DNA from 2 places in the Vibrio sp. 10N genome. Region 1 is predicted to be linked to the other one. Evidence: predicted binding sites of a transcription regulator. Region 1 holds the regulator's gene; the other holds the start of a gene.
The links. Region 1 encodes PurR, which represses purine synthesis genes. Its sites were predicted from a motif close to TNANGNAAACGTTTNCNTNA; they were not measured.
Positions count from the first base shown of each region.

Region 2: the regulator PurR is predicted to act here: its motif matches at 1,694-1,713, upstream of AAA946_RS16925 (NupC/NupG family nucleoside CNT transporter).

Region 1 covers NZ_BTPM01000001.1:1,176,152-1,183,726, forward strand. The annotation lists gene AAA946_RS05605 (alpha/beta fold hydrolase) at 1-620, shown strand, start outside; gene AAA946_RS05610 (DUF2007 domain-containing protein) at 601-933, opposite strand; gene AAA946_RS05615 (TVP38/TMEM64 family protein) at 934-1,617, opposite strand; gene AAA946_RS05620 (TfoX/Sxy family DNA transformation protein) at 1,738-2,328, opposite strand; cyclic di-GMP riboswitch class I at 2,444-2,533, opposite strand; gene purR (HTH-type transcriptional repressor PurR) at 2,713-3,717, opposite strand; gene torD (molecular chaperone TorD) at 4,047-4,700, opposite strand; gene torR (two-component system response regulator TorR) at 4,983-5,693, shown strand; gene AAA946_RS05640 (Ig-like domain-containing protein) at 6,089-7,575, shown strand, end outside.
Region 2 covers NZ_BTPM01000002.1:130,525-138,099, reverse strand. The annotation lists gene AAA946_RS16935 (alpha-amylase family protein) at 1-798, opposite strand, end outside; gene AAA946_RS16930 (YibL family ribosome-associated protein) at 1,150-1,506, opposite strand; purine riboswitch at 1,752-1,849, shown strand; gene AAA946_RS16925 (NupC/NupG family nucleoside CNT transporter) at 1,992-3,212, shown strand; gene deoD (purine-nucleoside phosphorylase) at 3,224-3,934, shown strand; gene guaD (guanine deaminase) at 4,037-5,383, shown strand; gene AAA946_RS16910 (hypothetical protein) at 5,456-5,590, opposite strand; gene AAA946_RS16905 (helix-turn-helix transcriptional regulator) at 5,758-6,951, shown strand; gene AAA946_RS16900 (hypothetical protein) at 7,087-7,575, shown strand, end outside.

The sequences.
Region 1 (7,575 bases):
TTTTAAAAGACATCATGTCCAATAAGTACACCTTTAAAGAGGTAACCATGGACATAGTGCGCGTGCTGGATCATTTGAAAATTCAGTCAGCGCATTTTGTTGGCATGTCTTTAGGTACCATCATTGTTCGCAATATAGCTGAGCTCGCGCACTCAAGAGTTCGCTCTATGGTACTAGGCGGCGCTGTAACGCGTTTTAACACTCGTTCACAGATCTTGGTGAAGATAGGTAACTGGAGTAAGCACATGATTCCTTACATGTGGTTATACAGCCTATTTGCTTATATTGTGATGCCGCAGCCGGGTCAAAAAGAATCTCGTCACTTATTCGTTCGTGAAGCGAAAAAGCTGTGTCAGAAAGAGTTTAAGCGCTGGTATCAACTGACAACAGAAGTGAACCCACTTAATCGCTACTTCAAAGATCGTGAACTGCCAATTCCGACTTTGTATCTGATGGGTGATAAAGATTATATGTTTATCAAGCCGGTCAAAGAGATGGTGGCTGAACACAAGTCCAGCCGACTTTTAGAGATTAAAGATTGTGGTCACGTGTGCAACGTTGAAAGGCCAGATGAGTTCAATAAGCATTCGATAGATTTCATTAAGTCAGTGGCATCTTAATTGGTTTTGGGGTTTGACAGTTCCAGCAAACCTCAAATTGTCCCTCATTGAGTTCATCACATGCAAAGCAATGCCAATCAGCGTGATTGGCATTTTGAGTTTTTAACTCCCACTGCTTAATAATGGCTTTTGCCATCATGGATTGTTCGATGTCGAACAGCCAAACATAAGGCAGTGAACTTTCGTCAAAAGGCACTTCCCCCCTAAGTCCAAACACACCCTCACCGCGCACTTCACAGTGGATACCCTCTGAAGCCAGTTGTTGCTGCACGATGTGAGTCTCTGGTGGGTTATTGCCGATAAAAATCTTCATCTATTCTTGTACCTGCGGTGAGCGAGACAGTCGAGCCATGATCCATTTAGCGATGAGCGGGAACAAACCTAGCAGTGCAAATGACGCCAATACAGTTGGTGACACAATGCCAGAAAGGCTATCGATGTTGGCAAGTTGCGTACCTGCATTTAGGTAGACGGCAGTGCCAGGCAGCATACCAAGTTGGCTAACTAGGTAGTACTTTGATGCACGGATTGGTGTCAGACCCATCAATAGGTTAATCAAAAAGAACGGGAATACCGGGATGAGTCTGAGTGAGAATAGGTAAAAGGCGCCGTCTTTTTCCACACCTTTATTAATGGTGTCGAGTTTAGAACCAAATTTACTTTGCACCCAATCACGAAGCAGGAATCGGCTGCTCAAAAATGCCAATGTTGCACCAATAGTACTTGCGAAAGAAACCAGCAGTAGACTGGTCCAAAAACCAAACAAAGCAGCACCTAGTAAGGTGACAACGGCAGCGCCAGGGATCGAAAACGCAGTAATCGCGATGTAGGCAAAAAAGTAGGTGAGTGCAGCCGTTACAAAATTAGCATCGATGTACTCAGCGAGCGCGGCTTGCTGCGCTTTGGCGTTCTCGAGCGTGAGGTGTTGACCAAAATTAATGCCTAAAAATACGATGACGGCAACCAGTACCAGCCCCAATATCAGCTTCTTGCTCATGACGGTATCCTTTGAGATGTCTTAGTATTAGTTTAGTAGAAAGGAGCAGTGAACTTTTCCTTTCAACTAATACGAAAAAAATCAGCCATAAGGCTGATTTTTTCTCATTAAAACCAAAGGTTAGTTGATTGAGCTAGCGAGCTCTTCACGTTTGGTTTGCGGGATCACTGACCAATGAGTTCCGTTGATTGCACCTTCAAGTGCCCACAATAACTCCAGACCAACTGAGCTAGAATGGGTTCTTTGAATGGCTTTGAACGCTTCAACAGAGCCGTGCTGCTGCAAATCACCGACAGATTCAATACCGGCTTTTTTGAGCATACGCTCCGTTGCCAGACGTAAGTTAGGTAAATCTTTTAGTCGGTTTGGCTTTGCCTCAGACTGCTGCGCTTTTTCTGTTTTAGCAAATTCAAGCGCTTGTTTAGCGTGAACCAAGATAGCCTCTTGGTCTTGCCAACAATCTTCTGGTAATGCGAAGTATTTAGTGACGACAGGAAATCCACGCTTTTTGTAAACGTATGGTTTGTAACCCAGTTTCTTAAAGGTAGATATGGTCTTGCGGTCTGTTCTGATATGTAATTTGTTGTTCACTGCTAATGCAAACATCGTATCATCTACGAAGATGCCAAATCCGCCGAACATGGAGCGAGACTTTACTCTTCCAAGCTGAGCGAATAACTGCATTGAATCTTTTAGTATAGGATTATCCATGCTTATTCTTTTCTCGGTGTTATTGATTGTGTCACCAAAATCAGGTCCGAGAGTATAGCAAACGGGTGTCAGAGCTCTGTTAAGCCACTGCTATAACTGAGTCTTACCCCTTGCCATCGGCAACCCCGCTACCTATCAATTAAAAAATTGGTTTAGGCCGGAGGCTTTGCGTCCCACCCTTTCAGATGGTTTGCCCTGTGCGTGACACATATAGCATATAGGAAAACTATGTAAGTTATTGATTACTGTTTTTTCAAAATGTGACACTGGTTCAAATAATGGTTGACTATTTGTGCCTAGAGGTGAATAAAAAATTGACAGTGGGCAGGGAAAACTTTGAATAGAGATCAAAAAAAAGTGCCGAAATCGGCACTTTTGTCAGCATTAGGTAAGAGGTTTGACAGAGTCACGTTCTACAATTTCTGGGTGCATTTCGAAAATGCGTTTTTCGTGACCTTTATCTTTGATTCGTTCTAGTAGAATCTCAAAGGCATTTTTACCGACGCGTCGCTTCGGTTGGTGAACCGTTGTGAGCGGAGGTGAAAAGTATTCAGCCAGTTCGATATTGTCATAACCAATAACAGAAATGTCGTCAGGGACACGAACGCCAAGCTGCTGAAGGCGACTCATTAGTCCGAATGCCATTGTGTCATTAAAGCAAAATACTGCAGTGGGCCTTTCTTCCATTGCTGCAATTCGGTTCGCGGCGATTACAGCGGTATCACATTCAAAGTTACCTTCTAAAATGCGATCTTCTTTCATTTCGATACCGGCTTCCACCAGTGCACGCTTGTAACCAATGATGCGCTCTTGGCAGACAGCTTTCTCTAAGTGGCCACTTAGGCAAGCAATATCGGTATGACCTTTTTCAATCAAGAACTTAGTTGCTAGATAGCCACCTTCTTCCGAGTTATCGATGATCTTATCTGCTTGCGAGCTCTCTGGGCCCCAATCCATGATTACCTTAGGAATATCAGCATGGCGGTCAAGCATTTCAAGGAGCTCTTCGGTTAAGTCTGAGCACATCACCAAAATGCCATCAACACGCTTTTCGGCAAGCATGCGGATGTAGTCACGTTGCTTCTCGTAAACACCGCCTGTGTTACACAAAATGAGAGTATAGCCTTGGCGATAGCAGTAACTTTCCACACCATCGATGACTTCTGAGAAAAATAAGTTGGTCGACTGCGTAACCAGCATGCCAATGGTCTTGGTCGAGTTGCATTTCAAGCTACGAGCAACCGCACTTGGGGCGTAATTGAGCTCATTAACCGCCGCCATCACTTTTTCTTGTGTTGCTTCTGCAACAAAGCGAGTCTTATTAATTACATGGGATACTGTGGTCGTTGAAACGCCAGCAAGTCGGGCGACATCTTTAATGGTTGCCATAGTGATATCCTATTAGTCGCGGCTTATAGGTTTAACGTTGAATTAACGTTTGTGCCGCTTTCATTTTAGTGGTTCCAGCACTTTTGTGAAAATACGAATTTAAAGGCGGGAACCGGCAAGTGTATGCAAGCCAAGGCAAAGTTTGAGCGTATGGCTCAAAGTCGGCACCGGAAAGGGGCGTCTAATTGTAATGCCGTTGGGTGATTGCATTTAAACGGCGAATTGTAGTCGCAGCTTAGTGAGCTGGCAATCATTTATCCTAGAAATTTATAACTAAGGCGCAAAATTGACTCATAGAGAGCGGAAAACCCTTTTGCGCCACATGTTAGCTAGTCGTTTTCATCCAAAAGATAGGTAAGGTCGAGCTGACAGAAAGCGTGCAATAAACTTGCCGCAGCTGCGTAAAAACCAAATTCATCAAACTGTTGGCATTTTTGAACGAACTGAGGCAACCAGCTCATTAAATAGGTATTAATGAAGTCTGCTTGCTCGGTCATCGCGGTGTTCATGTGCGCTTCATTTTCCAGCTCGTTGGAGCGGATTATGAGATTGCCCAAAAAGTCGAGCTCAATTGCGAGATGGTCAGCGGGTTCATTCAGATCTTGATTAACGGCAACACCGTGCTTTGTCAGAAGGTCTGTCATGTCCTGTGCTGGTTGGTCATTAAGCAAGCCGGACTTACCAATATACATAGAGGCATAAGGCAGTGCGCCATGTTTATCGGACTTCAAAAAGAGATCGCAGAAGTCTGCTGAGAGCTCTAGCTGGGCATCTTCACGAACTTGTAAGCGATTTAGTGCATCGGTGAAAGTTTTTATCGGCTCAGAGAGGGATGGGTTTTCACCTAGGCCTGTTAGAAACGAACGTATCTCTGGGCTGTGATATTTGTTTAGCTCATCTTCGGTCAGCTCTGAAGCAAATAGGCTGGACAGCCACCAATAGATTTCCGCACGTTGTTCATTAAATGCTTTGATTTCTTGCATTTGTATCGTCTCCAAAAATGATACCTTCTATTCTAGCCAATAAAGATGAACAGCAATAACGGATAATATGAATAAATAAGTTAATTTATTAAAAAATATGATAAAAATTAATTTACGCGCCCAAATTGTACTTGGGTATTTGTTGCATATGGCGTTCGATGGTTTTGGTTGTCTTGAATCAAAAAAAAAGTAGGTTTGTGCTTATTGACGGCGGTGTAGACTAGAATTGTGAATGGTTATGAATAGAATGCCCCAGTCATTACAGATTGAGATAGTACCGATATGAAATATCACGTTTTGGTTGTAGAAGATGACGTAGTCACTCGCAGTAAGCTCGCTGGCTATTTCGAAAATGAAGGGTATTTGGTTAGTGAAGCCCAAGATGGCAATGAAATGCGTCAAGTTTTGCAAGAGTCGAGTATTGACCTAGTTATGCTTGATATTAACCTGCCAAAAGAAGACGGCCTAATGCTGACGAGAGAGCTGCGTAGTCAGTCTGATATTGGCATTATTCTCGTCACTGGTCGCACCGATAGTATTGACCGTATCGTTGGGCTTGAGATGGGCGCGGATGATTATGTAACTAAGCCTTTTGAGCTGCGTGAGCTGTTGGTTAGAGTTAAGAATTTACTATGGCGCATCTCATTGGCGCGCAAACAGCCGGTGCTAGAGCAGTCGGTTGAGAGTGAACACGTTATTCACTTTGGAGAATGGACGTTTGATAAACAACGACGTTCACTAACAAACAGTGGCGATCCGGTGAAACTGACTAAGGCGGAGTACGAGCTTCTCGTGGCGCTTTCCACCTACCCAAACCAAGTGCTCAGTCGTGAACGTATTTTGAATATGATCAGCCATCGCGTTGATGCGCCAAACGATCGAACGATTGATGTATTGATCCGTCGTATGAGAGCCAAAATGGAAGTGGATCCTAAGAATCCGCAAATTTTCATTACCGTCCATGGTGAAGGTTACATGTTCGCTGGCGACTAAGATTAATAGACAGTTAAAATCCTGTATTAGCTCCAGTTACCAAAAAGGTAACTGGAGCTGTTTTATGGGAGCAGGTTTACTTTCTTTAGTAACGAATTGCGGCGTTACCGATTAATTTTGTTAGGTGACTCGCGTAGCGTTTTCTTCCCTTTTAGGACTTCCAAGCTGCCCCTGTAGTTGAACTAATTTGAAATTGGCTGTTTCGATAATGGCAGGCTGATTGACAGCTGGCTTGTGTTATCGAGCTCAATTCAACCTCATTAAAACTTGGTTCAATAAAAGGAAGTTCTATGACCAATGTGATTTCTCTACCCAAGTCCCTGAACGGGGCACGGCGCGCTGCGCTACCCACTGCTATATTTTTGGCAGCAAGCTCTTTTTATACGGCACCCGCCATGGCAGTTCAGTGCAGCACTTTGTCGGTTTGGGACCCGGCTACGACTTACAATGGCGGCAACCAAGTTCAATGGCAGTCTGTTGCTTACAACGCAAATTGGTGGAATGTGAATGTTGATCCTCAGCAACACTCCGCGCCTTATCAAGAATGGTCGAAAGTAGGTGATTGTACCGACGGTGGTGCCAATGTCGCGCCGTCCGTTTCCATCACTTCCCCTGCTAACTACGCGCAGCTCGCTGTGGGAAATGTGGTCACCTTTTCGGCGACGGCAGGTGATGCCGATGGCACAGTTAACCAGGTGGTCTTTGCGTTAGACGGTGTGTCGATTGCAACGTTAACCAGTGCACCTTATACCACCGAGTGGCTAACCGAGCTGGGTAACTATCAGTTAACCGTGACCGCTACAGACGATGACGGGGCCGCGACAACCGTTTCTCAGCTGTTTAGTGTTGTTGATGTGACTAATCAGCCACCTAGTGTGACACTGCAAAGTTCGAGCTCTCAAATCAGTGTTGGAGAGTCGGTCACTTTGACGGCTTCGCCTCTGGATAGCGATGGCACCATTGCACAGGTTGATTTTGTGGTCAGCGGCGCTGTGGTTGACTCGTTGACCACGCCGCCATGGCAGTCGAACTGGAGTGCGGCTTCTGCTGGTGACTATGTTATCGAAGCTGTTGTGACGGATGACGCCGGAGCGAGTTCGCAATCGCCGGCGATAACGGTTACAGCAACAGCCGTGGCAGGTGGTAAATGTTCCGACGCTGCTGTGTATGTTGCAGGTAACAGTTATCAAACTGGACAGAATGTCACCAACAATGGCAGCTTGTATCAATGTTCGGTGGCTGGATGGTGTTCATCAGACTCGGCATGGGCGTATGAGCCTGGAGCTGGTCTTTACTGGCAAGATGCGTGGAACAGCCTTGGAGCTTGTGCAACCGCTCCAGAAATTACGCTGGTCTCGCCAAGTGAAGGTCAAACGGTATTGCTAGGTGCAGATGTAAACATTCAAGCTAGCATAAATGATGCTGATGGTACTGTTGTCAGTGCCGAAGCGAGCGTAAATGGCGCTTCATTGGGTCTAATTTCCACTGCGCCTTATCAGTGGATGTGGAATGCCATCGGCTCTGGAGAAACAACCGTTACGGTTGCGGCGACAGATAATGAGGGTAATACCAGTCAAGTTAAGCGTACTTTGTCGATAACTGACCAGCCTTTGGTTGCCGAGATCACGTCACCGACTTCAGGCGATGTTGTCGCGGTAGGCAAAGCGGTCACGGTGAATGCTGATGTCAGCGCGCTACAAAGTGATGTCACCAGTGCTGAGCTCTTCGTCAATGGCTTGTTAGTTGCGACGGATAACGCGGCCCCTTATCAATTTAGCTGGACACCAGCAGCGATAGGCTCTTATCAGCTCAGTGTGACTGGTAAAGATGCACAGGGTAACTCAGTATCTTCAACTAGCGCGACGGTATCAGCTAAATCAGT
Region 2 (7,575 bases), on a different contig from region 1:
CAGCGGAAAGTCGTACGCCGCCAATCTTGTCTCTTCAAGGTACGGCTGAAGGAACAGTTCGTACTCTTCCTCAGTTGCACCACCATCAGTAATGATCTCTCCGAACACATGCATGCCTTCGGTGATCTCATCGGTAAACACCTTTTTGATGTGCTCAAGAGTTAGGTGCTTTGCCGCATCAATGCGATAGCCACGCACGCCAAGATCTTTCATCGCCAATAAATACGCCTGTTGCTGAGCAATCACATGTTCGCTGGTACGCAGCGTTGGTAGCCCAGGATCTTCAGGCCCACCGGTCAAACGGCCATTTTGCACTTCCCAGCGATCCTTCCAGTTCTCGATGCCAAAGGCTTCAACAAAATCCTCTTCGGTAAACAGCGGCTCACTTAAGTCACCAAACAGTTTCTGCTGTTCAAAATAGCTAGAGTGCTCTTGATAACAACTCATGTCCGATTGGCTTGGATACTGGAGATCAAGACGCAAGCTCGATTCATTCGCCATATGGTTGAACACCACGTCAATATAAACCCAAATATCGAGCTCATTGAGTGTTGTCATCATCGCCTTAAAGTCTTCGGTATTACCTAACTTATTGTCGATAACACGGTAATCTTGAGGTTGATAAAGCTGCCACCACAAGACTTCCTTATCACCACGGTAGGATTTCATTGGCGGTGACACAAGCACTGTCTTATACCCAGAGGCTTTGATTTCTTGAGCACGCTCAGTGACTAAAGCATAGGGCCAATCAAACGCATGTAGCATCACGTTACTCTGACTGGTGTTTGTACTAGACATTAGAATCGCCTTTATTGTTCGAATTACGTTACTAAACAAAATTATAGTGATTGAAAAAAGTGAGGACGTCATCCTCCACTGGGTTTCTGTTGGGTTAGGCAGTAGGCGTAGATGAAAATTAACAGGTAAAATCTGCTCAAAGGAAGAGGCTTTCAATGTATGACATTGATTTTAAAGGCATTAAAACGAAACAATTTGCAACAAACATGATACCTTGCTTCAGTGGCTTAATCGTGAAGCCGTGAGCAGTATCACAACGCTCCTCACTACTATCTACAGTGATATCAATGATTCAGCTATAAAAAAGGCGCACGCTATCCACGTACGCCCTTTGGGTAAATCAATCCATCATTAGAATGGCTTTGGCGCGTAACCCGTCATTACCTTTAACTTCAGCTCTTTGCCGATTTTCGTCATTGGGTGAACAACAACCAAGCCTTTCACAGACTTTTTCAACTTACCCATATCCGCCTGCTCTGCTTTGGTGATTTCACGAGAGAAAGGCATGTCCAGCAAACTCTTACGCTCTTTGTTCATGTCGTAGCTTTGCTTGTGCTTTAGTTGAGCCAGTTTCTTGGTCATCTTGTCAATTTCATCGGTAAAACGCGAAATCATTTCATTGTCACCACGAGCTTTAGCTCCATTTAGCTTGTGCTTGCACTTATCTAGGCGGTTATTCAGTTTCTGGAGTTCTTGTTTCGAGCTCATGGCATGGACCTTTTTATGGTGAATGATGGGGACAAACGCTGGATATTCAGAGTCTAACTTATCCGCAGCCAATCTGCATAACTGACATCAGCGCGCACGATCCCGTATCTTGGTCGCGCATCATAAAGTTTACGATTCAAGAATGCCAGAGTTGAACGCAGAAATTTCTCAAACCGGTGAAATAGTAAAAAGCAAACGGTTGCAATCGCAAAAACCTTTCTATAGAATCCGCTCACCCCAAATTGGGGACTTACTGTCAGGCATTTTGTATAAGCTTCAAATATGGTGAAGCGTTTCTACAGAGCACCAATAATGCTCCGCTATAAAATGACTCGAATCCACATCTGTTCTTATGCCAAATAAGTCTGATCAGTGAGTGTTATTTATACACACGCACTTAATACTTGAGACAAGTGCGATCACTTAGATTTATTACTACCTATTTAATACGGACATTGCTAGGTAACACATGAAAGAGCTGTATCATGTCACTACTTATGAGCATTGTCGGAATCATCGCACTGCTATCCGTTGGTTTTCTTTTCTCTGAAAACCGCCAAGCCATCAATAAACGTACTGTCCTACTTGCCCTTACTGCACAAATTGGTTTTGGTGCCTTCGTTATGTTTGTCCCGCTTGGTGAGCAAATTTTGCAAGGCATGTCGAATGGCGTTAATCACGTTATTTCCTACGCTAATGAAGGTCTAGCATTCGCTTTTGGTGGCTTAGGTAAGTTCGAAATGGGCTTCATTTTCGTTATCAACGTACTTTGTGTCATCATCTTTATTTCGGCACTTATTTCTGCACTGTACTACCTCAACATCATGCAAACGCTGATCAACGTCATTGGTGGGGTACTAACCAAACTACTAGGAACGTCAAAAGCGGAATCACTTAGCGCAACCGCCAACATCTTTGTTGGTCCTATTGAAGCGCCATCTATGATTCGCCCACTGGTTAAAAATATGACTCGCTCGGAGCTGTTCGCAGTCATGACTGGCGGTCTCGCGAGTGTCGCTGGTGGTACTATGATTGGCTATATCAGCTTAGGTGTGGATCCAAAGTACATTATTACCGCATGTTTTATGACAGCGCCCGCTGGCCTGCTGTTTGCGAAGCTGCTATGTCCACAAACCGAGGACGTGACTACTGACAAAGCCATCAAAGTTGACGACAAAGACGCTCCAAAATCGCTACTCGATGCGATTACAGAAGGCTCTCTAGTTGGTATGCACCAAGCAGCAACCGTAACCGCACTCGTCATCTCTTTTGTTGCGCTAGTCGCGTTACTTAACGGCATTATTTCTGGTCTTGGTGGGCTAGCGGGCTTCGAGAACGCAAGCCTTGAACTGATTATCGGTTATATCCTGTCACCGCTTACATTCCTAATGGGGGTGCCGTGGAGCGAAGCGGTTACCGCGGGTGCTCTTATTGGTAAAAAGATTGCCGTAAACGAATTTGTTGCTTACATGAGCTTTGTTGAAGTCAGCGAAACCTTGTCAGCAAAGACTCAAGCTATCATTGCCTTTAGCCTGTGCGGCTTTGCCAACATTGGCTCGCTCGCCATGGTGATTGGCGGAATTGGCGCTATGAACCCAGAGCGTCGTCCTCTGCTTGTTGAAATTGGCCCACGTGTACTATTTGGTGCCATTCTAGCGAACTTAATGTCAGGCACTATCGCTGGCCTGCTTATCACTCTGTCTTAAGGAAAAACTCCATGCCTACTCCACATATTAATGCGAACAAAGGTGACTTTGCAGAAACGATTCTAATGCCAGGTGACCCACTTCGCGCTAAGTTGATTGCTGAAACTTACCTAGAAAATCCACGTTTGGTGAGCGATGTTCGCAACGTGTACGGCTATACCGGTACTTACCAAGGTAAAGAGATTTCTGTTATGGCTCACGGTATGGGTGGCCCTTCTGCGACGATCTACTTTCATGAGTTAATGACTGAATTCGGCGTTAAGAACTTCATTCGAATCGGCAGCTGTGGTGCCATTCATGACGATGTAAAACTGAAAGACGTTATCGTCGCAATGGGAGCATCGACGGACTCTAAAATCAACCGCATTCGTTTCCGTGATCACGACTACGCCGCGCTCGCTGACTTCAACATGCTGCAAAACTGTGTTTCCGTGCTAAGCGAAACCGACATGAGCTACCGCGTGGGTCAGGTGTTCTCTTCTGATCTGTTCTATCGTCCAGATTTTGATATGTACGAGCTTATGGCTAAGTACGGTGTACTGGGGGTAGAAATGGAAGTGAACGCGCTTTACTCATGTGCCGCTGAAAATGGCTGTAAAGCGATTGCAATGTGCACTGTGACCGACCACATCACCAAAGGTGAGCACCTCACCGCGGATGAACGTCGCACAGAACTGCACGAAATGATTAACGTGGCGCTAAAAACTGCGTTAACTCTTTAATCATAACCAAGCCCAGCATACGGCTGGGCTTTTTAATAGCTTGCTTCTAAAAAGTCACTAATTAGATAGTCGAACTTTAGCCATATGTTTTTAGGAACTGAGATGTCAAATCAAGCCTTTGTTGCCAATCTATATCATGCCCCAGAGAAAGGATCATTCGACTATATCCAGCAGGCGTGTATTGAAGTGGATGATTTGGGAGTGATTACCCAAGTACTGTCACCTACTCACCCAAACTACGCAACGCTAGTCGAACAACACGAAAATACAAGTAGTCTAACGCGCCTTGCCGACCATCAATATTTGCTACCGGGCCTTGTTGATCTTCATACTCATGCACCGCAGTGGCCTCAAGCAGGCAAAGGACTGGATCTTCCGCTGCATGATTGGCTAAACCAGTACACTTTTCCTCTAGAGAGACGCTACAGCGACCTCACATTTGCCGCTCGAATTTACCCTGAGTTAGTAGACACACTGCTTGCGCATGGCACCACTACCGCCATGTACTTTGCCACCATTGATAGTGCGCCATCAGAATACCTAGCGAGCGTGTGTAAAGAGAAAGTACAACGCGCGCTGGTCGGCAAAATCTCTATGGATGAAAAGTCGATGTGTCCGGATTACTACGTTGAGTCATCAACGCAGCAGGCGCTCTCTGACGCAGAAGCTTTCATCCAGAATGTGAATGAAATAGATGCACAGCAAGGTCTGGTTTTTCCCGTAGTCACACCCCGCTTTGTACCGACATCAACCAAAGCACTACTAGAGGGTTTGGGCAAACTGGTTTCCCAATATCAGTGCCACGTGCAAACTCATGCCTCAGAAAGCGATTGGGCTCGAGATTTCACAGAGCAGACCTATCAAAAAACGGATGTAGAGTTGTACAACGAAACCGGACTGCTGACGCGTAAAACGGTGCTCGCCCATTCAATCTTTCTCAGTGAAAGTGATAAAGAAACCATCAAAACAGTTGGCGCTGGCATTGCTCACTGCCCTCTCTCCAACATGTACTTTGCCGACGCAGCATTTCCACTAAGAGAAGCAATCGATAAAGACCTTCATGTCGGTCTAGGCTCCGATTTATCCGGTGGACCACTGCCTTCTATCTTTCACGCAGCATTAGATGCAGTGAGTCATTCTCGCGTGCGCGAAGCAGGCACGAATACCCATATCATGGAACAGCGCGGCGAAGCGAACACGCGCGTGTCATTTGTGGAAGCATTCTGGCTTGCGACTCATGGTGGTGGCCTGACGCTTGATTTACCAGTTGGCGTATTCAAGCCTGGGTACTGCTTCGACGCACTTGTGGTTGATAGCAACACCCAAGGTAGCCAAGTTCGCGTTTATGATGATCTCGATAGCGAGCAAGACATCTTAGAGAAAATCATCGTACATACCACCGAGCCTGCGATTTCGTCGGTTTGGGTCAATGGCCGAAAGGTTAAGTAAGCTTATACGCCACACTCAGTAATAGAAATAGCCCGCGCTGACTGCGCAGGCTACGGTGTCCTTGGAGTTAAATTAATTCACCTCAGTGAGCTCCCCCACTTGGTAGTGATTCATCGCGTCAGCATCGGGCAACAAGCCTGTGGCAACCAAAATACCTCGGTTTGTCGCCTCTTGACTGACAATAACACCGCATCCCAAGTTAGACATCGTGTGCCCCCCCCTTCCCGAACTACATGTAGATTTTACAGCCGTAAAGACATAACAATTATATTTTTACTCAGATAGATAGCTGCACATCAACTAGACAAATCGCTTATTGATACTATCCTCAAAACTATATTAATTATAATTTATAAAATGGCATCAAATACGATATGAATACTCCGTTAGTTGTTCGTTTTCCAATTGAGAACGCTTTACAAAACCTGCCTATACCAATAGAACAATATAATAGTCTATTGGAATTACTTTATCGGTGCGTAAACTCTGACAATGGCTTTCAGGATTTCGTCGACACTATGGTGCAATGCTTTGACTTATCAGATATAGCTATATACTCAACCAGTAAGTCTACATTAAGCATCGACTCTGCTTGGATGTCCGGTCATTCCACGCAAGCACTGCTCGAATATATTAAGAACAAGTACTTCACCAACGATTACGTATTAGACTTTATGCAAACGAATCCACCGGAAAAGTTCTATTCATTATTACGAGATATTGGTCGTGCCGAAATGACGCATCCTCATCAGGTTCAATCATCTGCTGAGCAATGGTTTGATAGACACAAGTTTATTGATGTTTGCTGCGCAGTTGTTCTTGATAATGAACACCACATTGTATGTATCGCAGCTCACAGAAAGGCAGGACAAGGGCGTTTTTATCAACACGAACTAGACCTGCTTGATTTATTAGTTCCTCACATAAAACAAGCTTACAGCGCTTACCACACGAATCGAAATAGAACAGAAAGCAACACACAATATCACTATGTCGAACACTCCCCTCTTCCAACCCTGTTGCTCGGTTGTAACAACGAGGTATTGGCGTATAACGCCGCTCTGTGCTCTTATATCGACAACGAAGATCTGATGGAAATTAATCACCATAAATTTCAATTCAAGAACCAAGAACAACAGCAACAGTTTAAGATGCACGGCTTCGTTGTGACACAAAACCAAACGAATCGCCCCCTCCCTATGTCTTGTCTAACCATAAACAAAAGTGACGGTTCAAAGCTGCACTGTGTTTTCTCACCACTTTCCCTTCAAAAAGGTGCGCAACAGTGCTTAGTTTACTTCGTTGATACTTCACTAAAACCTCAACTAAACACTGTTCTGATTAAGTCTCTTTACCAACTCAGTGATATGGAAATTCGCATCTGCGAAGGAATAATTCTTGGTTTAACCCGCGTACAAATTGCGCAGCAACTTCACCGCTCCCATTACACCATCAAAGATCATATACAAAAAATCTTCAGCAAATTTGATGTTAGCAAACAGTCAGAATTAATTGTGATGATTATCACAATTAATTCTATTTCCTCACCCCTAAAAGGGGGGAGTTAAATTCAAGCAATTGCAGCCCCACCTCATCTCAACTTTATTCACTTTAGGCCGAACGATAGAAGGCCAAACACAATTGTACGTAAAGATACATAGCAATTGGAATTGCATCTAATAAAAATGGACATGAGGCTTAATATGAGACTAGTGAAAAGTGCACTGGCGATGTCAATCGTATCCGTGCTTACTGCTTGTGGTGGCGGTAGCGATACCTCTACAGATAATGGTTCGGCTAACAGTGAACGGAACGTAACCGCAATTGATGGATATTTACATGGTGCATTTGTTTGGTTAGACGTAGTAGAAAATGGTGAGTTCGATAGCAATGAACCCAGTGGCACCACTGGTGCTGGTGGTGTTGTCAGTCTTGACATTAGCGGCATTGATAACCCAGATAATTATCCAGTCATAGCCGAAGTTCGAGCCGGCACTGTCGATCTGGGAGCTAACCCGAATACCACGCGTGAAGAGGCCATTGCCAACGATCCTAACAGTATTGTCGACAGTCCCTATGTGATGACCGCGCCACCTGGAGAAACAATAATTACGCCTTTGACAACACTCGTTCATCTAAAACTCGAAGAGTTAAAACGAAGTTCCAGCAATGAAGAAGCGACAATAGAAGCT